DNA from 2 places in the Nocardioides sp. NPDC054178 genome. Region 2 is predicted to be linked to the other one. Evidence: riboswitches for the same ligand, from Rfam matches in the RefSeq annotation. Region 2 holds a riboswitch; the other holds the start of a gene.
The links. Region 2 has a riboswitch for cyclic di-AMP ahead of ACZ6WN_RS20215 (C40 family peptidase). Riboswitches for the same ligand answer to the same signal wherever they lie in the genome.
Positions count from the first base shown of each region.

Region 1: it holds a riboswitch for cyclic di-AMP, as region 2 does, so the genes downstream of both, ACZ6WN_RS28500 (C40 family peptidase) here and ACZ6WN_RS20215 (C40 family peptidase) in region 2, are expected to answer to the same signal.

Region 1 is NZ_JBVJKY010000011.1:36,815-47,032, forward strand. It holds gene ACZ6WN_RS28475 (DEDD exonuclease domain-containing protein) at 1-1,256, opposite strand, end outside; gene ACZ6WN_RS28480 (hypothetical protein) at 1,342-3,243, shown strand; gene ACZ6WN_RS28485 (APC family permease) at 3,224-5,143, opposite strand; gene ACZ6WN_RS28490 (NYN domain-containing protein) at 5,224-6,489, opposite strand; gene ACZ6WN_RS28495 (hypothetical protein) at 6,613-6,795, shown strand; cyclic di-AMP (ydaO/yuaA leader) riboswitch at 6,892-7,070, shown strand; gene ACZ6WN_RS28500 (C40 family peptidase) at 7,088-8,074, shown strand; gene ACZ6WN_RS28505 (hypothetical protein) at 8,112-9,326, shown strand; gene ACZ6WN_RS28510 (M48 family metallopeptidase) at 9,356-10,218, shown strand, end outside.
Region 2 is NZ_JBVJKY010000005.1:354,614-364,831, forward strand. It holds gene ACZ6WN_RS20205 (alpha/beta fold hydrolase) at 1-192, opposite strand, end outside; gene prfB (peptide chain release factor 2) at 197-1,315, opposite strand; gene ACZ6WN_RS20215 (C40 family peptidase) at 1,456-2,274, opposite strand; cyclic di-AMP (ydaO/yuaA leader) riboswitch at 2,277-2,433, opposite strand; gene ACZ6WN_RS20220 (response regulator transcription factor) at 2,666-3,346, opposite strand; gene ligD (non-homologous end-joining DNA ligase) at 3,361-4,278, opposite strand; gene ACZ6WN_RS20230 (ATP-dependent DNA ligase) at 4,278-5,246, opposite strand; gene ku (non-homologous end joining protein Ku) at 5,402-6,244, shown strand; gene ACZ6WN_RS20240 (YciI family protein) at 6,433-6,792, shown strand; gene ACZ6WN_RS20245 (RNA polymerase sigma factor) at 6,789-8,114, shown strand; gene ACZ6WN_RS20250 (alpha/beta fold hydrolase) at 8,111-8,926, shown strand; gene kynB (arylformamidase) at 9,055-9,696, shown strand; gene kynU (kynureninase) at 9,693-10,218, shown strand, end outside.

The DNA.
Region 1 (10,218 bases), on a different contig from region 2:
AGCGACTCGCGCACGCGCGAGACCAGCGCTGCGTACGTCTCGGCGGGGACGCTCTGGTCGCACGGGCTCAGGCAGCGGTGGAGCTCGGCGAGGACGCACGGGGTGCGCAGCGGCAGCACCGGGAGCCGGTCGGCGCACTGCCGGATCGGGAAGGTGTCGTGCAGCGCCTGGAGGGCCTTCTCGGCGACCTTCCGGGAGCCGAACGGGCCGAGATAGTCCGCGCCGTCGTCGAGCACCTGCTTGACCAGCGACAGCCGGGGCCACGGCTCCTGGGTGAGCTTGACGAAGTGCATCTTCTCCGGGCGTCGCGAGCGTCGGTTGTAGGGCGGCTTGTGCTCGGCGATGAGCCGCAGCTCGCGCACGCCCGCCTCCAGCGCCGTCGCGCACTCGATGCCTTGCACGGTCGCGGCCAGCCCGACCATCTCGCCCATCCGGGAGCGGGTCTCGGAGGCGGTGAAGTAGGTGCGCACGCGCGTGCGCAGATCCTTGGAGGTGCCGATGTAGAGGGCCCGGCCCTTGTCGTCCTTGAATAGGTAGACACCGGGAGCGTGCGGCAGGTCCTCGGCCAGATGGCGCTTCTTGCGCTGAGCGGTGGTGACCTTGGCCGAGAAGACGGCCAGGTCCTCGAGGGTCTGCACGCCGATGTTGCCGAGGCGCTCCATCAGGCCGTGGAGCACGTCGACCGTCGCCCGGGCGTCGGAGAGGGCCCGGTGGTTGGGGGTCGTGGGGGAGCCGAAAACCCGGGCCAGCGAGCCGAGCTTGTGGTTGGGCGCCTCGTCACGGGTGACCACCCGGCGGGCGATCTTCACCGTGTCGAGCACCTCGAAACGCGGCCAGGGCCGCTCCTGTTTGGCCGCGAAGTGCTTGAGGAAGCCCACGTCGAAGGGGGCGTTGTGGGCGACCAGCACACAGCCCTCGGCGAACTCGAGGAACGCCGGCAGCACCGACTCGATGGTGGGGGAGGAGGCGACCATGGAGTTGGTGATCCCGGTGAGCACGGCGATCGAGGGCGGGATGCCGGTGTGGGGGTTGACGAGGGTCTGGAACTCGCCCAGGACCTCGCCGCCGCGCACCTTCACCGCGCCGATCTCGGTGATCATGCCGCCGTTGTCGGGACTGTTGCCGGTCGTCTCCAGGTCGACCACGCAGAAGGTCAGGTCACGCAGCGGCCTGCCGAGCTCGTCGAAGCCCCGCTGGGCCTCCCAGCCACCGGTGGCCTGCTCGCGCTGGCGACGCGCCACGGCCCGCGCACGCATCTCCTTGCGCGCCTCACGCACCGCCGTACTACTACCCATGCGAACACATTAGCGAGTGCCACCGACAGTCCTTCGCCACTAGGGTGTGGCGCACCTGACATGGGAGGTGGGGGTCATCGCGGCGAGAAACGGCGGCAACGACGGGTCCTCGGGAGGCAACGAGGACCGTCCCTGGGCGCGCTGGTTCGCTCGCTCGGGCTCGTTGCAGGTCGAGCCGGCCGAGGCCGGTGAGCAGGCCAGGACGCTGCTGAGCGAGGACGGACAGACCGCGGCGCTGCGGTTCAACGAGCGTGTGCTCGACACGCTGACCGGCGATCTGGCCGGCCTGGTCGAGTACGTCACCGTGCTCGACGGCGCCAAGGCCGAGGAGGTCCTCAACACCCAGAAGCTGATCGACCACGCCTTCGCCCGGGTCTCCGGCCAAGGTGTCGACCGGTTCGTCGCCTGGCTCGCGGAGCTGCGTACCCAGGGCCATCCGGCGATCGCGGTCCAGGCGCTGCATGCCTACGGCAGGCTCGCGGACGGCGACCTGGCCGCCGTGGCGACCTCGCTGGAGTCCGCCGCGGACCGGGTGATCCTGATCGCCGCCGCCGCGCTGCACCGGCCGCCCGAGGACGCGGCCCGGCTCGCGATCGAGACCGAGCACGACGCCTCGATCGCCCACGCCGTCATCCACGACGTGCTCCGTCAGCGGACCGTCCCCGACATCGCCCGGTTCCTGCGGGCGCTGCAGCTGCTCGGCGCGCGGGACCTGGTCAACGACACCGTGAAGCAGTTCGCCGCTCCTGCCAGCGGTCGCTCCAACCTCGACAAGGCCCTGCTCTACGTCGCGCTGGCCGCCAGCCCGAGGCTGCGGGAGATCGCGCTGGACCTGCTCTGGCGCACCCTCGGCGCGATCGGCGACCTCGGCCGGGCGCCGGGTCCGGCCCAGCAGCAGGATCTCGTCGCGGCGTTCTGGGAGCTTTGCCCGGGCGGCCGTGTGCTCGAGGACTGGTTCAAGGTGCGCCTCGACGGCACCGAGAACGCCGAGGAGGCGCGCGAGCACGTGGTGGTGCTGCTGCTGCGGGGCAGCCGGGGGCCCGGCCGGGACAGCCTCCTGGCCGCGATGGCCGCCGACGCGACGCCGATGAACCTCAAGCGCATCTGCGAGACCCTCATGGAGGAGGGCGACGAGGCCCAGGCGGCGATGCTCGTGCGCGCGCTCGCCCACAGCGGCCACATCGAGCGGCTCGGCGACTTCCTCGACCGGTGGTCGTGGGCCCAGCCGTCCGCCGAGACCACCCGGAAGCTGCTCGGTTGGGTGCTCACCCCGACGGGCGCCGACCGCGAGCCGATGGGCTCCGCCGTCGTGGAGGGCATCGCCGGCTACCTCGCCGACGGCCACGGCCGGACGCTGGGCGAGGAGCTCCGGCGGCAGGCCGCGACCCTGGTCAGGCTCCGCCCGGCCGAGGAGATCGTGGGTCTGCTCGGGCACGTACCCTCCCGGGTCGGGAGGCGGGGCCGCTCGGCCGTCGCCGCCGACGTCGGCTGGAGGCTCGCCGAGGACCTGCTCGTCTACCCGGCGCCGACCGAGGAGACGTACGTCGCGTGGTACGCCGAGTGTCTCGCCGCCCTCGAGGCGGCCGGCTTCGCCGATGCGGTGCGCAGCTCCTGGCACCACCTCGCCGACGAGGCGATCAACCGTCGTGGCGCCGGGCCGACGATCGCCGAGACCGCCCACCAGCTCCTGCGCAAGGAGCTCGCCGACACCGCCGACAGGCTGCTGATCCGCTATCTCGACCAGGCGCAGAGCGTCACGCCCACCGACATCGTCGGCATCACCACCCGGCTGCGACTCCACCGCTACCCGGAGGCGAGTCGCGCCGGCGTCCTGCGCCGCTCGGTGGGGCGGTGGCAGGACCGGGCCCGCGTCGATGCCGTCGTGGACGCCCTGATGGCCGCCGGCCAGGAGGAGGAGGCCGAGTGGGTCAGGGCCGGGTCGACGTGAGCCGGGTCTGCCTGAGGTAGCGGCGCCCGGCCCCGACGAGAAGCATGAAGGCGCCCGAGGCCACGATCATCACCAGGGCACGCAGGCTCCACACGCTCCAGACGGAGTCGTCGTCGATCCGGTGGCGCACGGCGCTCAGCAGCGTCAGCGCGACCAGATACAGCGCGAGCACGGCGAACGGGCGGTTCGCCGGGTCGCGGGAGAACAGCCTCGCGCCATGGTTCTTCGCGTCGTACCAGCCCAGGCCTGGGACACGGAGATGGTGGAGCCAGGGGAGCACGAGAAGGACGAGCGACCCCCAGCCGATGACCGCCACGCCCTTCCACACCCGGTCCCACGCGGACTCGTTGACGACCAGCGCGATGACCACGAAGGCTGCGTACGCCGCGACCGGGAGGAGCCGCTGGGCCCCCGTCCCGAGCAGGTCGGCGCGCACGGCCAGGACGACGCAGGTGACGGCGTACAGGATCAGGATCGGGATCGTGTTGAGCACCGCCAGGGTCTGCCAGTCGCCGCCCACGGCCACCAGGACCACCAGCGCCAGCACCAGGTTCACCAGCAGGATCAGCCAGAAGGAGTCGCCGGTGCGGCCGGGCAGCCGGGAGGCCCGCGGCTCGTGCAGGCCGCTGGGGACGTACCTCTCCGCGCTGAGCGCGTAGACCTCGCGGCTGAGGGCGTAGGTGAACACGATGCCCGACCCGATCGGGGCCAGGATCGCGGCGAGGCGGACCAGCACGACCAGCCAGTCCAGGGGCGCCCCGGCCAGGGTGGCGGCGTCGGTCAGGCGTGCGTACGAGGTGCCGTGCTCGGCGCCGGAGGCGGCCATGTGCTCGGCGTAGACCAGCTGGAGGGCGGAGTAGAGCAGGAACGAGCCGACGACCGTGCCGTAGACCGCCCAGCGCACCCGCCTGGCCACCTCGCGACGGCCGCCCCGGACCTCGCCGGTGACGTCCAGGGGCGCCTGGAAGCCGATGTAGGCGTAGATCACGCCGCTGGTGATCAGCGCGCTCAGCACGCCGGTCGAGGTGGGCCCGGCGGCCGGTCCGGGGCCGCTGAGCGGCGCGGGGACCGCGAGCGCCAGGCACACCACGAAGATCACCGGAATGGCGATCTTGAGCAGCGTCAGGGCGGCGTTGGTGCGCAGGACGAGCCGTCGGGGCAGCAGGACGAAGGCGATGATCGCGGCGGTCACCGCGACCGCGAGCGCGGAGCCGGTCCGGGTGAGCCCGTCCTCGCCGGCCAGGGCGGGGACGACCTCGGCCAGCCCGTTGACCGCGGCTGCCGCCTGGGCGGCCGGGTTGATGGCGTAGGAGATCCACAGGGAGGCCGCGAGGATGACCACCACCAGCGGGCCGAAGGCGTCGTGCGGGTGGAACAGCAGCCCGCCGGTGCGCTGGGAGATGAGGCCGAACTCGACCATCACGACCGCGATGGTGAGCATGAGGACGCCGCCGGCGGCCCAGCCGAGGAGCGCGGCCTCGCCCAGGCTCTCGTGGAGGCCGGGTACGGCCAGGAGCCAGCCGGACCCGATCACGCCGCCCGCGGCGAGACCGACGACCTCGACGAGGCTCAGCTTGTCGCCCTGCTCGGCGGGTCGCTCGTCGCGCTGGTCCGGTCTGGGCTCGTCGGGCGCCACCACCTCGACCGGCGTGACGGGTGTGACGGGCGTGACGGGCTCGGGGCCCTGGGGAGCGGCGGGAACCTGCGCCCGCCGCATCGCCTCGAACGCGATCGCGGTCATCATGCCGCCGACGGCGGCGATCCAGAAGCTCGACTCGTGCATCAGGTCACGAAATCCCGGCGACTTGAGCGCGTTGAGCTGGACGCTGCCGTAGATGGACATCACGAATCCCGCGGCGCACAGGATCATCCTGGCGATCGCGCTGAGGGTGTGCCGCACGCGCTGGTCTCCCACTCCCGATGATTCGACGTCGAGAGAACCTATCGAATCAGGCGGTGCGGCGCAGGAAGCCGGCTGGATCAGCCGAGCAGGGGCGAGAGCGAGGAGAGCGGGACGGTGCGCGCGCCGGCGCGGCGTACGTCCTTGACGACCTCGGCGTCGTCGGTGGCGACCAGGATGACGCGGCCGGAGGGCTCGGCGTCGACGAGGTCGCGGATGACGTCGTCGGCGATGACGCCCTCGGGGGAGAAGAGCACCTTGACGCCGCGAGGAGGCACGGCCGTGGGACGTACGGATGCGGAGTGGGCGTCGAAGACGACGGTCGTCTCGGCGCCGGTGCGGGCAGCGATCGGGGCGATCGCCCGCAGCAGCCGCAGCCGCTGGGCATCGAGCGCGGAGTCGGGCCACAGCGCCTTGGAGACGTTGTAGCCGTCGATGATCAGCCGGACCCGCGGCATCGCCAGGAACTGCTCGAGGTGGGCGCTGCTGGTCACCCCGGCACCGGCGGCGGCGTCCGCGGAGGTCAGCTCGGCCTCCACCCGCTCACCCGGAGTGCCGGTGACCGGCGGCAGCGCCAGCTCGCGACGCAGCCCCCCGGCCGCGTCGAGCAGCGTGTCGAGCAGGAACCGGGCGCGCAGCGAGGCGTCCTCCCGGTCGGTCTTGGACGTACGCCGCTCGGCGGCGGCCTCGCGCTCGAGCTTGTCGATCTGGCTGCGGAGCTGCCGCAGTTGGCGGTCGCGCGCGGCGAGCTCGTCCTCGGCGCGGGCGAGCGCAGCGCGGGTCTCGGTCAGGGCCTCGTCCAGCCCCGTGCCGGCCTCGCGTGCGGCGGCCCGGGCCTCACCGAGCTTGCGTCGCAGGAGGGTGTTGTCGGCCTTGAGGTCGTCGAGGCGGGCCTTGCGGTCGGCCCGCACCTCACGGATCTCGTCCTCGGCCGCGGCCAGCTTGCTGCGCAGGCGGGCCACCTCGGCGTCGACCGCCGGCACCGCGGCGGCCTCCAGCCGGTCGAGGGCCTCCTTGAGCGAGACCTCCCAGGCGTCGGGGCGGAGGAGCCAGACGACCGCGGCCGCCTCGGTCGGGTCCTCGGGTAGCACGACGTCGTCGGGGGAGCCCTCGGTGACGTACGCCGGGCGCAGCTGACTGCCGACCTTCTCCCGGACCTCCTCGTCGCTCTCGAGCACCGAGGCGATCATCGCGCCGCCGGCCTTGGCGCGCCGGGCGGGCGCGAAGTCGGCGATTCGCTTGAGCGCGGGCGGCAGGCGCACCACGTCGGGAAGCACCCCGGCCGTGAGCGCGACGATGCGCCCCCGGACCGTGTCGGGGAGCGTCGCGTACGCGAAGACCTCCATGTGCCAAGTGTAGGGACCCGGTCCGCGATCGCCGCCTCGAATACCGTGCTGCGATGGTGGTGACACGCCGGACGCAACCGGACGAAAGCAAAAATGTCGGTGCTCGGTGAGACCGTCACTCACATGACGACGAGAATCGACTGTGACACCTGCCTCGTGCGGGGACTGGCGTGCCACGACTGCGTGGTCACCGTGCTTCTGGGGCCGCCCCCGGAGCTGACCATCGAGGACGACGAGCGCCGGGCGCTCGACGTGCTGGCCGAGGGTGGCCTGGTCCCGCCGCTGCGCATGGTGGAAGGTATGTAGCCGAACTTTTGGGCGTGGGTGGTTGGCAGGTGGGGGATGCCGTCGGCTAGTGTGCGCAGGAACTTGGCGCTCGTGGGAGTGGGTCAACCGGCCCACGCGGGTGTCGCGCTTAGTCCAGGCCCGCTTCGGGGCGGGCCAGGAGCCGGGGAACCACACCGATCATCTGGGGTGTATCCGCCGCAAGAGCGATCTGGGAGACCAGATCGAGGAGCGGTGGTAAGGCAGGTCGTGCCTGAACCCGTCAGCTCACCCGGTAGGCGTCTACGACTACACACAAGGAGACCGTCCGCTCGTGACACGCGACCGGAAGCGACTCATTGCCGGAGCAGCCGGCATCGCCGCCATCGGAGTCGCCGGGATCATTCCCGCAGCGACCCCCGCCCAGGCAGAGCCCGACATCGACGACGTTCGCAAGAAGGTCGACAAGCTCTACACCCAGGCCGAGGCAGCCAACGAGGACTACAGCAACGCCAAGCTTCGGCTCCAGGACCTCAAGGACCAGCTCGAGGACCTCAACGCCGACGAGAAGCGTCAGAGCAAGGAGCTCGACAAGATCCGCGCCGAGCTCCGTGACTCCGTGCTGCGGCAGTTCGAGGGCTCCGACGTCTCTGCCGTCGGCCAGGTGATCACCTCCGAGGACCCGCAGGAGTTCCTCGCCGGTCTCTCCACCGTCTCGTCCTACAACGCCCTGCAGGCCGACCTGCTGGCTCGGTACAACACCGAGGCGGAGGCTCTCCAGGTGCGCCGCGAGGCCACCGAGGACGCCAAGTCCCAGGTGGCCAAGGTCAAGACGACCATGCAGCAGAAGAAGAGCGAGATCGACAAGAAGTACGAGGCGGCCCAGGCCGAGCTCGACGAGCTGGAGGCCGATGAGCTGGAGGAGTTCCAGTCCACCGACACCAGCATCCCCTCCAACCTGCCGCCGCCCTCGGGCCGCGCCAAGGTGGCCGTCGACTACGCCCTCGCCCAGGTCGGCGACTCCTACGTCTACGGCGCCACCGGCACCGAGTCGTGGGACTGCTCCGGCCTCACCATGGGCGCCTGGGGCCAGGCCGGCGTCTCGCTCCCGCACTCCTCCTCGGCGCAGTACAGCAGCGGACCCCAGGTCTCGCGTGACCAGCTCGCCCCCGGCGACCTGGTCTTCTACTACAGCCCGATCAGCCACGTCGGCATCTACATCGGCAACGGCATGATCGTGCACGCCTCCAACCCGAGCACCGGTGTGAAGGTCTCCCCGATGGACGAGATGCCCTACACGGGCGCCGTCCGCCCGGGCTGAGTTGACCGAACACCCCGAAGAGGCCGATCGTTCGCAGGTGCGAACGGTCGGCTCTCTTCTTTCCCGCCTCCGGGCTCACCCCGCCATCATCGGGGCCGGGCTGGTGCTGGTGATGCTGCTCGCCGGGTTCGTCGGCTGGCGGCTGACCGGCGGTGGCGAGTACGTCGCGCCGACCCCGACCACCGCGCCGGTCGTGCGCGCCGACACGGAAGGCGCACGGGCCTCGCTGCAGGCGCTGGTCGAGGACGTACGTGACGGGGCGGAGCCCGACGGCGAGGACGCCGCCGCAGTGGCGGTGAGCAACGCGCACGCCATCGGCATCGAGGACGTCACCGCGAGGTACGTCGCGGAGTCGGGCAACGTGGAGCCGGACGGCGCCTGGACGGCCGACGTCGAGATGTCGTGGCGTACTCCTGGCGACCCGGTGCTGACCGAGGAGCTGAAGGTCGGCTTCGATGCCGAGGGTGCGATCACCGGGTTCTCGGCGGCCCAGGGGACCCGGATGCCGCTGTGGCTCAGCGGACCGGTCGAGGTGCGTCGCACCGGCTCGACCCTCGTGGTCGTCCAGGCCTCCGCCGAGGTCGCCGACCGCTACGCGGAGCTGGCCACCACCGCGGTCGCCGGGGTCCGCAAGGTGATCCCCTGGAAGGACCCGCGACTGGTCCTCGAGGTGCCTGCGGCCGGGCTCGACGCCGCGCTCGGCACGCAGCGGGGGACCTACGCCGCCGTCGCCGCGGTGACCGCGACCGTGGACGGGTCCACGAAGGTGGGCACCCCGCTGCACGTCTGGGTCAACCAGGGCGTCATCGGCGGCCTCGACGCCCCTGGCGCCCAGGTCGTCATCACCCATGAGGCCACCCACGCGGCCACCGATGCCGCGACCAACACCCGACGGCCGATGTGGCTGGTCGAGGGCTTCGCCGACTACGTCGCGCTCCGCGACACCGAGCTGCCGCTGTCCAAGACCGCCGGCCAGATCCTCGCCCAGGTCCGCGAGAACGGCGCCCCCGACCACCTGCCGGGCAAGGCCGAGTTCAACACCCGCTCGGAGCACTTCGGCGCCGAGTACGAAGCCGCCTGGCTCGCCTGCGAGGTGCTCGCCGAGGCCGGCGGCGAGCAGGCGCTGGTCGACCTCTACGAGGAGACCGGGCGCGGCATCGGTCTGGAGAAGGCGCTGCAGGCCGGCTTCGGCTTCGGGGAGGACGAGCTGACCGACCGCTGGCGGACCCGTCTGTCAGAATCGGCTCGATGACGGGGGCAGAAGTGGTCACAACACGACGCGTGTCCTGGGTGGTTCTCCTTCTCGGGGCGGTCGCGTTCGTGGTGCTCGCCTGGGCGCTGATCCCGTGGCACCCCTACCCGGGCGGCGCGCTGGACCTGCCCGACGAGCGCGAGGTGTTCACCCCCGAGGAGCTCGAGCGGATGCTGGCCTACTCCGGCACCGCTCGCTGGATCAGCCGCGCCTCGCTCGTCGTCTCGCTGGTGGTCGCCTGTGTGCTCGGGTTCACCCCGCTGGGTCGGCGCCTGGTCGCGCGGCTGCGCGGGCCGTGGCTGCTCCGGGTGGTGCTCGCGGTCGCCGTGGTCACGCTCGTCGGCTGGGTCGCGACGCTGCCGTTCGGGGTGGCGATCCACCGCCTGCAGATGCGCTACGGGCTCTCCCGGCAGGCATGGGGCCCCTGGCTGGGCGACTCGCTGCTGAACCAGGCCGTCGGCATCGTGACCACCTCGGCGGCGCTGCTCGCCCTCTTCGCCTGCATCCGTCTCGGCCGGCGCTGGTGGCCGGCCGTCGCCGCCGCCCTGGTCGCGGCCCTGGTGGTCGTCGGCTCGTTCGTCTACCCGGTGGTCATCGAGCCGCTGTTCAACGACTTCGAGCCGCTGCCGCGCGGCCAGTTCCGCACCGAGGTGATGGCGATCGCCGAGCGTGAGGGGGTCGAGCTCGACGACGTCCTGGTGGTCGACGCCTCCCGGCGTACGACCTCGCTCAACGCCTACGTCACCGGCTTCGGCTCCACCCGCCGGGTCGTCCTCTACGACAACCTGGTCGACTCCCAGCGGGGCGCGGCCGCGCGCGGTGCGGTGCTCTCCGTCGTGGCCCACGAGCTCGCCCACGCCAAGCACGACGACGTCCTGGTCGGCACCGTGAT
Region 2 (10,218 bases):
ACCACGCAGGTCGAAGGCATGGACCCGGTGCCCGACCGCGAACGGCGGCACCACCCCCTGCCACCTCTTCGCACTGCCTCCGAGCTCGTGCAACAGCACCATCGGCACCCCGTCCTCGGGGCCGCAGGCGTCATAGACGTACGCCGCCCCGCGGCCCGGGAGTGGAAGCCTGGTGCGCGTCAGCGCAACCATCAGGTCAGTTCTGGTCGGCCTTCTCGGCGCCGCGGCGCCACCGGATGCCGGCCTCGAGGAACCCGTCGATGTCCCCGTCGAAGACCGCCTGGGGGTTGCCGGTCTCGTAGGACGTACGCAGATCCTTGACGATCTGGTAGGGGTTGAGGACGTAGTTGCGCATCTGGTCGCCCCAGGATGCGGCGACGTCGCCCTTGAGCTCCTTGAGGTGCGCCTCCTCCTCGGCCTTCTTCAGCGCGAGCAGCTTGGCCTTGAGGACGATCATCGCGGCGGCCTTGTTCTGCAGCTGCGACTTCTCGTTCTGGCAGGAGACCACGGTGCCGGTGGGGATGTGGGTCAGCCGCACCGCCGAGTCGGTGGTGTTGACCGACTGGCCGCCGGGGCCCGAGGAGCGGTAGACGTCGACCTTGATGTCGTTCTCGTCGAGCTCGATCTCGTCGGTCTGCTCCAGCACGGGCACGACCTCGACCGCGGCGAAGGAGGTCTGCCGACGACCCTGGTTGTCGAAGGGGCTGATCCGCACCAGGCGGTGGGTGCCGGCCTCGACGGAGAGGGTGCCGTAGGCGTAGGGGGCGTGGATCGCGAAGGTGGCGGACTTGAGCCCGGCCTCCTCGGCGTAGGAGGTGTCGAAGACCTCCACGGGGTACTTGTTGCGCTCGGCCCAGCGGACGTACATCCGCATCAGCATCTCGGCGAAGTCGGCGGCGTCGACGCCACCGGCGCCGGAGCGGATCGTGACCAGGGCCTCGCGGGAGTCGTACTCCCCCGAGAGCAGGGTGCGGATCTCCAGGCTCTCGACGGCCTTCTTGACCCGGCCGAGCTCGGCCTCGGACTCGGCGAGCGTGTCGGCGTCGCCCTCCTCCTGAGCCATCTCGACCATCAGGCCGAGGTCCTCGATGCGGGTGGCGAGCTCGGTGAACTTGTTGAGCTCTCCCTGCAGCAGGGAGAGACGTCCGGTGACGCGGGTGGCGTTGTCCTGATCGTCCCAGAGGTCGGGCGCGGCGACCTGCTCGCCGAGGTCGGCGATCTCCTTGCGCATCGCGTCCAGGTCCAGCACCTGGCCGATGGTCTGCATCGTTGCCTGGAGCTGCTTGATCTCGGTGTCGAATTCGGGGCCTGCCACGTCTTACAGGTTACTTGACGCCTGGTGCCGCACCCGATTCGCCGACCCACTCCTCCTCCCCGAGTTATGCGCTCGCCCTCCGGTACGGGGACCGGAGGGCGAGCGCCAGGGGGATATGTGGGGTGAGGACCCCGAGAACCTCAGGCCTGGTGGGTCGAACCGGCGAACCAGCCGTCCCAGGCGGCCTCTTCACGAACGGACGCGCCCGGCTTGGGGGCGTGCAGCATGATCGCCTGACCATTCTCCCACCGCAGGAAGATGCCGACGTGGTAGACGGGGCTCCCCCAGAACATCAGGTCGCCGCGCTGGATCTGGTCGTTCGGGACCGTCGGCAGGGCAGCGGCCTGGTCCCGGGAGACCCGGGGAAGCTCGATGCCGGCGGCGCTGAAGGCGTACTGCGTCAGGCCGGAGCAGTCGAACGAGCTGGGACCGGTGGCACCCCAGACGTACGGGTCGCCGATCTGCTCCGAGGCGACGCTGATCGCGCGCTCGATCTTGCCCTCCCGGCTCGCGGCGAAGGCCTTCGCCTCGGCCTCGGCCTTCTTCTTCGCCTCGGCGGCCTTCTTGGCGGCGATCGCCGCCTTGCGCTTCGCCTCGGCCGCCTTGCGGGCTGCCTCGGCCTTGCGCTCCTGCACCTCGACAGCCCTCTCGAGCTGCTTGATGTCGGTGAGCATCGCCGTGGGGGTGGCCGAGGCCTCCAGGGTCGGAGCCTCCACCACCTTGGCCGCCTCGACGGTGGACTCGACGGTGGTCGTGTCGTGGGAGACGGGGGCTGCTGCGTTGGCGGCGGGCACCGCCACCAGGGCGCCGGCGGCGATGCCGCTGGCAAGGGTGATGCGGCCGATGAGCTTGCTGTGGCCGCTGATGGATCCTGCGATCGTCCGGGCGATCGAGGCGTTCGGCGACCGGAGCGGGCGCGGCGTGCCTCGATGGGCAGGAGGAGATACGGACTTGGACATGCGTGAGTTCCTTCCCACGCCTGCGAGGTGAGCTGTCGGGTTCGGGCTAGAAGGTTGCCCGGCCATCGTGCGATGGCTTCACCCCAAGCGACCGTCCGAGTTAGTCGCGTGGAACTTGGGTCCCCCGCTCCTGTCCCATACGTACTGCTGAATGTGAGGGTGATGGGGGTTCAGTCGTAGGGGCCGGCTTCCGGAGGGACAGGATTCGGCGTGTACCGGGGCCGGTCGTGCGTTCTGCACGGCTCAACCAAGGTGACACGCGATCTGGGACGGATCCAATCCCGCATGCTCGCTCCTCGAGCACATTCCGCGTGGTTACGCGTGTTTTTGCCGTCGTTTGTGAGTCATCTCACGCGTTGAACCCGCATATGACGCCGTGTCGGACTTGCGTTTACTCCGCTGCTTCGAGACGGAAACCGACGCCGCGGACCGCGACGACCTTCTCCTGGACACCGGCCGCCTCGAGCTTCTGGCGCAGGCGTCCGACGGTGACGTCGAGCGTCTTGGTCGAGCCGTACCAGTTCTCGTCCCAGACCTCGGCCATCAGCCGGTCACGGGAGACGACCTTGTCGCGGGAGGCGGCCAGGACGGCCAGGAGCGCGAACTCCTTGCCGGTCAGGGTCACCTCGCGCTCGCCGGCGTAGACCCGGTGGGCAGCCACGTCGATGCGCAGAGCGTCGTCGTCGGCGCCGGGCTCGACCGGACCCGAGCGGCGCAGGAGGGCGCGGACCCGCGCCTGGAGGACGGCCAGCGCGAACGGCTTGGCCAGGTAGTCGTCGGCACCGGCGTCGAGACCGACCACCAGGTCGATCTCGGCGTCACGGGCGGTGAGGATCATGATCCCGCCCTCGTAGCCGTTGTCACGGGCGGCCTTGCAGACCTCGAGGCCGTCCATGTCCGGAAGGCCGAGGTCGAGCAGCACCAGCTCGGCGTCGTAGGGAGGCGCCAGCAGCTCCAGCGCCTTCTTGCCGGAGTCGACCCAGGTGACGTCATAGCCCTCACGCTGGAGCGTGCGCACCAGGGGAGCAGCGATGTCCTCTTGGTCTTCTACGACAAGCACGGAGTTCGACATGAAGAGAACAATAGTTACAGCCCCGTAGGGCTTGTGAAGAGATCCCCCCTTTCAGATAAGCGCGTGATCACATTGTTAGGTCCCAGCTGATCGATGCCGAGCGGATCCTCGGCCCCTTCGGTGACCTCGTCCCAGGTGACCGGGGCCGCGACCGTCGGGATCTCCTTGCCCCGCAGCGAGTACGGGCAGATCGTCGTCTTCGACCCCGAGTTCTGCGACCAGTCCAGGAAAACCTTGCCTGACCTGCGACTTTTGGTCATCGTCGCGGTGACCTTGCGCGGGTGGGCCTTCTGGAGCTCCTCGGCGACCTCCTTGGCCAGCGCCGTGGCGACGTCCGGCTCGACGGGCTCCGGCAGGGCGGCGTACAGGTGCAGGCCCTTGCTTCCGCTCAGCACCGGGGTCGCGGAGAGATCTCGGGCGCCGAGCGCCTCGCGCACGAGCAGCGCCACCTCGCAGCACTCCTGCAGACCGGCCGGCTCGCCCGGGTCGAGGTCGATCACGATCCGGTCGGCCCCGGCCGGAGTGCCGTCGGCGCCGACCGTCCACTGGTGGACGTGCAGCTCCAGCGCGGAGAGGTTCGCGGCCCAGGTGAGAGCGGCGAGGCTGTCGAGGATCGGAAAGGTGAGTGTTCCCTCTTTGTGGTCGGCGGTTCGCGAACCCGTTGTCGGGACGGTGACGGTGCGGACCCAGCTCGGGGTGCCGGCCGGGGCGTTCTTCTCAAAGAACGACATGTCGCCGACGCCGTGCGGCCAACGGATCCTCGTCACCGCACGGTCCGCGAGCTGGGGAAGGAGCGCCGAGGCGACCTGGGCGTAGTAGTTGAGCACCTCCCCCTTCGTCATGCCGGTGCGTGGATAGAGCACCTTGCTGAGACTGGTCAGGGTCAGGACGCGCCCGTCGACCTCGACGCGTACCTCTTCTCGTTCGACCATCACAGATCCTCCGGTGAGACGTCGTCCCTGATCCCGATGAAGCTCGGCTGCCGCAGCCGGCCCTTGTAGCTCGACGCCGCGACGGCGCTGCCGTGGGTCTCCACCTCGACGACGAGGAGCGGCTCGACCCAGTGGGTGCCCCGGGCGTCGATCGACGGCACTCCGCCGTCGGGGTCGACGTCGGGGCCGGCGAAGGGGCTGTGGCCGGTCTCGCGGAGCAGCTCCCCGAGCCGCTGGGCGCGCTTGCCGGTGATGCCGCTGCCGACCCGCCCGCGGTAGATCAGACCCTCGGGCGTCGGCTGCCCGACGAGCAGGGCGCCGAGACGTTCGGTGCCGCCCTCGGTGCCCACCTCGGGCCGCCAGCCGCCGACCACCAGGGAGGCCCGGTAGCGGTGGGCCAGCTTCACCCAGTCCTTGCTGCGTTCGCCGGGCCGGTAGCGGCTGCTCCGCCGCTTGGACACGATCCCCTCCAGCCCCTGCGCCCGCGTCACCTCGTGGAGCATCCGGCCGTCGTCGTACGTCGGCGGCACCTGCCAGCTCGACAGCTCCCCGCTCTCGAAGAGGTCCTCGAGGAGCTGGCGGCGCGCGGTCCACGGCTCCTCGATGAGCAGCCGGCCGTCGAGACGGAGGAGATCGAAGACCATGTACGTCGCCGGGATCCGCTCCGCGAACCGTGCCGCCCGGCGGGCGTCGCGGTTGTGCATCCGGTCCATGAGCACCCGGAAGTCGGGCAGCCCGGCGTCGTTGAGCGCGATCACCTCGCCGTCCACGACGATGTCGCGTTCCGGGCCCGTCGCGATCTCAGGCCAGGCCGGGGTGGCGTCGTTGCCGTTGCGCGTGGCGAGCCGGGTCTGCGTACGTCCTGGCTCGGACTCTCCGACGAGCCGGATCCCGTCCCACTTGACCTCGTGCACCCACTCCTCCCCCGGTGGCACGTGGGCGCCGGGGGTGGCCAGCATGGGACGCATGCCTCCATCTTGCCCCGGCGGAGGCCTCACGCCGCGCAGATCCGGCCCGATCGCGCCGCCGTCTCATCGAGGTCGTGCGGGGGAATGATCTTCCCCAAATTCGGATACCGGCAGATACTGGCTTATCAGATGCCATTTTGATGAGGGGATTCACGATGCGTGCGATCTGGAAGGGCGCGGTCTCGTTCGGGCTGGTCAGCGTGCCTGTGAAGCTCTACTCGGCGACGGAGTCGCACGACGTCTCGTTCCGTCAGGTGCACCAGGCCGACGGGGGCCGGATCCGCTACCAGCGGATCTGCTCGATCGACGGCGAGGAGGTGCCCTACTCCGAGATCGCGAAGGGCTATGAGACCGAGGACGGCGAGATGGTCGTGCTCACCGACGACGACTTCGCCAACCTGCCGACCACCTCCTCCCGCGAGATCGCGGTGGAGAAGTTCGTGCCGAGCGACCAGATCGACCCGATGCTCTTCGAGAAGAGCTACTACCTGGAGCCGGAGAACACCGGGGTCAAGCCGTACGCGCTGCTGCGCCAGGCCCTGCTCGACGCCGACCGGGTCGCACTGGTGACCGTCGCGCTGCGCCAGCGCACCACGATCGCGGCGCTGCGGGTGCGGCCGACCGACAACGGTGACGTGATCGTGCTGCAGACGATGATGTGGCCCGACGAGATCCGGGTGCCCGACTTCAAGGTCGAGGCCGGCGAGATCAAGGACTCCGAGATCAAGATGGCCAACATGCTCGTCGAGACGCTCGCGGGCGACTTCCACCCCGAGGAGTTCTCCGACGACTACGCCAGTGCCGTCGAGGAGATGGTGAAGGCCAAGATCGAGGGTGGCGAGGTCGAGCGGACCCCCACCTCCACCAAGACCTCCGGCGAGGTCGTCGACCTGCTCGCCGCCCTGCAGCGCTCGGTCGCCGCGGCCAAGAAGTCGCGCGGCGAGGAGGTCCCCGAGGAGGCCGAGGAGAAGAAGACGAAGAAGTCGAAGGCGTCCTAGGGAGTAGCTGGCCGACGGCGCTTCGGACGCCGAGTCGGCTCGTTATGACGAGCCGACTCGGCGTGGGTTCAGCGGTCTTCCGGAAAAGTTTCTGGCCGGGTGATGTCGAAACCGGCAGGATCAGTGCGACGCGTACGTGTGAGCGCGCTGCACCAGGCGGCGCGACAGCACCTCAGAGGAGAGACGCGATGCGCTACATGATGTTCGTGAAGATGGACCCGAACGCCGGGCCGCCCCCGGCCGCGCTGATCGAGGCGGTGGAGTCCGAGATCAAGCAGCAGTACGCCGACGGCATCCTGCTCGACGCCGACGGGCTCGGTCCCGCGGTGGAGATCCGGCTGACCGCCGGCGAGGTCACCCACGTCGACGGGCCCTTCGCCGAGGCCAAGGAGGTCGCGGGCGGGTTCTCGCTCTTCGAGGTCCGCTCGCAGGACGAGGCGATCGAGCTCGGCCGCCGGATGATCCAGCTCCACGAGGAGCTCTGGCCCGGCCAGGACGTGGCCGTGGAGATGCGGCCGCTGTTCGGTCCGCCGACCCCGGCTGAATGAGCTCGCCCACCGAAGACGCGATCGTCGCGGTCTGGCGCAACGAGTCCGTACGTCTCCTCGCCGGTCTGGCGCGGATGACGCACGACCTCGACCTGGCCGAGGACCTCGCTCAAGATGCCCTCGTCGCGGCCCTGGAGCAGTGGCCGCGCGAGGGTATCCCTCGCAACCCCGGGGCATGGCTGATGTCGATCGCGAAGCGGCGCGCGATCGACGGGTTCCGCCGTGACGAGGTGCTGCGCCGCAAGGTCGCCCTGCTGGGCCACGAACTGGAGGAGGGTGAGATGCCTGACCTGGCTGCCGAGGTCGAGGCCACTGCGTTCAGACCTATCGAGGACGACGTGCTGCGGCTGATGTTCCTCTCCTGTCACCCGGTCCTGGCGCCCGACTCCCGCACGGTGCTGACGCTGCGGCTCGTCGGTGGGCTGACGACCGCGGAGATCGCCCGGGCCTACTTCGCCAAGGAGTCGGCTGTCGGGCAGCGGATATCCCGGGCCAAGCGCACCCTCGCGGAGGTGGGGGCCTCCTTCGAACTGCCGACCGGCGAGGAGCGGGCGGCTCGCCTGCGCGAGGTGATGCAGACGATCTACCTGGTCTTCAACGAGGGCTATGCGGCGACGTCGGGACCGTCGTGGACCCGGCCCGAGCTGTGCCTGGAGGCGATGCGGCTGGCCCGGATGCTGGCCGCGCTGGCCCCCGGCGACCCGGAGGCCCAGGCGCTGCAGGGGCTGCTGGAGATCCAGGGCTCGCGGCTGGCGGCCCGGGCCGACGCGGACGGGCACCCGGTGCTGCTCGAGGACCAGGACCGGACCCGCTGGGACCAGCTGCTGCTGCGACGTGGGCTGGCCGCGGTCGACCGGGCGACGGCGCTCGCCTCCTCCGGCACCCCCGGCGGGAGCTATCTGGTGCAGGCGATGATCGCCGCCTGTCACGGCCGGGCCCGGCGGGCCGAGGAGACCGACTGGGCGGAGATCGCACGCCTCTACGACCTGCTCGCCACGGGGGCCCCGGGCGCGGTCATCGAGGTCAACCGTGCGGTGGCGCACGGACGTGCCTTCGGTCCCGACGCCGGGCTGTCGATCCTGGCGGCCCTCCCCGAGGGAGCGCTCGCGGGGTCGCATCTGCCTGCCGGCGTACGCGGGGACCTGCTGGAGCGTGCCGGGCGGCACCTCGAGGCGGCGGAGGCTTTCGACGAGGCGGCCTCGCTGACCGGCAACGACGGGGAACGAGAGCTTCTGGAAAGACGTGCGGCCGCGTGTCGAAGCGACGAGGTCTCGTCCGACGCGCCAGTATCAACCGAGTCTTTCGAGGAGCACCCATCATGACCACAACCACCACCTCCGCCGACGGCACCACGATCGCCTACGACGTCACCGGCACCGGCCCGGCGCTCGTCCTGGTCGACGGCGCGATGTGCTACCGCGACTTCGGGCCGTCGAAGGAGCTCGCCGCCGCGCTCTCGGACCGCTTCACCGTCTACCGCTACGACCGCCGCGGCCGTGGCGAGAGCAACATCGCCAAACCCGCTGCCGCCGGCACCATGGAGGCGGTCGAGCAGGAGGTCGCCGACCTGGGAGCGGTGATCGAGGCCGCCGGCGGGCACGCCCACCTGCTGGGTCAGAGCTCGGGTGCGTTCCTCGCCCTGGAGGCCGCGCGGGCCGGGCTGTCGATCGACAAGATCGTGGCCTACGAGGCTCCGCTCATCCTCGACGACTCCCACCGGCCCAACGACGCCGACCTCGCGCAGCAGGTCGAGAAGCTGGTGGAGAAGGGCAAGCGGGCCGCCGCGGTCGAGCTCTTCATGCGCACCGTCGGGATGCCGCTGGTCGCGGTCAAGATCATGCGGCTGACCCCGGCCTTCAAGAAGCTCACTCCGATCGCGCACACGCTGGTCTACGACCTGGGGATGTGCGTGCCGTTCCAGCAGGGCGTGCCGCTGCCGGGCGGCTACTTCAAGAACGTGTCGGTGCCCGTGCTGTCGGTGGCGGGCAGCAAGAGCCCGACCTACATGACCAACGCCCAGCAGGCCATCGCCAAGGCGGTGCCGGACGGCCGCTACGTCGTCCTCGACGGGCAGAACCACATGGTCAAGGCGTCGGCCCTGGCTCCGGTGGCGGCGGAGTTCTTCACCGACTGAAACGTCGAGTCGGCTCGTCATGACGCGCCGACTCGGCGGGATGATCGGTCACGATGCGCCGACTCGACGGGATGTCCTGTCAAGACGCGCCGACTCGACGGGAAATCGGGTCATCTAGGCTGCGGAGCATGGCGCAACTGTGGGACATCTCACCACCCGTTCACGCGGACTCGCCGGTCTTCCCCGGCGACCACGCGACCGAGGTCGGCTGGACGTTCCGGATCGGCCCCGGCTGCCCGGTCAACGTCGCCGAGATCTCGGTCTCGGCGCACGTCGGGGCGCATGCGGACGCGCCGCTGCACTTCGCCGAGGCCGGGGCGACCGCGGGTGAGATGTCGCTCGAGCCGTTCCTCGGCCCGTGCCGGGTGATCGACGTCTCCGGGGTGCGCCCGCTGGTCACCGTCGATCACCTCGGCCACATCGATGTCACCGACCTGCCGCCGCGCGTGCTGTTCCGGACGTACGCCACCCAGCCGGCGACCTGGGACGACGACTTCTGTGCCATCGACCCTGAGCTGATCGAGCTCCTGGCCTCGAACGGGGTCCGGCTGGTCGGAACCGACGCGGCCAGCCTGGACCCGGCCACGTCGAAGGATCTGCCGGCGCACTTCGCGACCCACCGTCATGACGTACGCATCCTGGAGAACCTGCTGCTCGACGAGGTGCCCGCGGGCGACTACGAGCTGATCGCGCTCCCCCTCAAGCTCACCACCGCCGACGCCGCCCCGGTACGGGCCGTGCTCAGGCCCCTCAAGGAGATCAACGCATGAACCGCGACGACGCCGTCGCTCTCGACCGGACCGACCCGCTGGCCCCGCTGCGGGATCTCTTCGAGCTGCCCCAGGGGACGATCTACCTCGACGGCAACTCGCTCGGGGCGCTCCCCCGCGCGACCGCCGCACGGGTGGCCGAGGTGGTCACCCAAGAGTGGGGGCAGGGGCTGATCGAGTCCTGGAACACCGCCTCCTGGATCACCCTGCCCCAGCGCGTCGGCGACAAGATCGCTCGGCTCGTCGGCGCAGGTCAGGGCGAGGTCGTGGTCGCCGACTCGACCTCGCTCAACGTCTACAAGGTGCTCGCCTCGGCGCTCTCGATCGCCGCTGCCGAATCCCCCGATCGCACGATCGTGGTCAGCGAGCGCAGCAACTTCCCGACCGACCTCTACATCGCCTCCTCGCTGTGCCGCGACCGCGGCTACGAGCTGGTGCTGATCGACTCCCCCGACGAGATCGAGGGGCTGCTCGACCGGACCGCGGTGCTGATGCTGACCGAGGTCAACTACCGCACCGGCT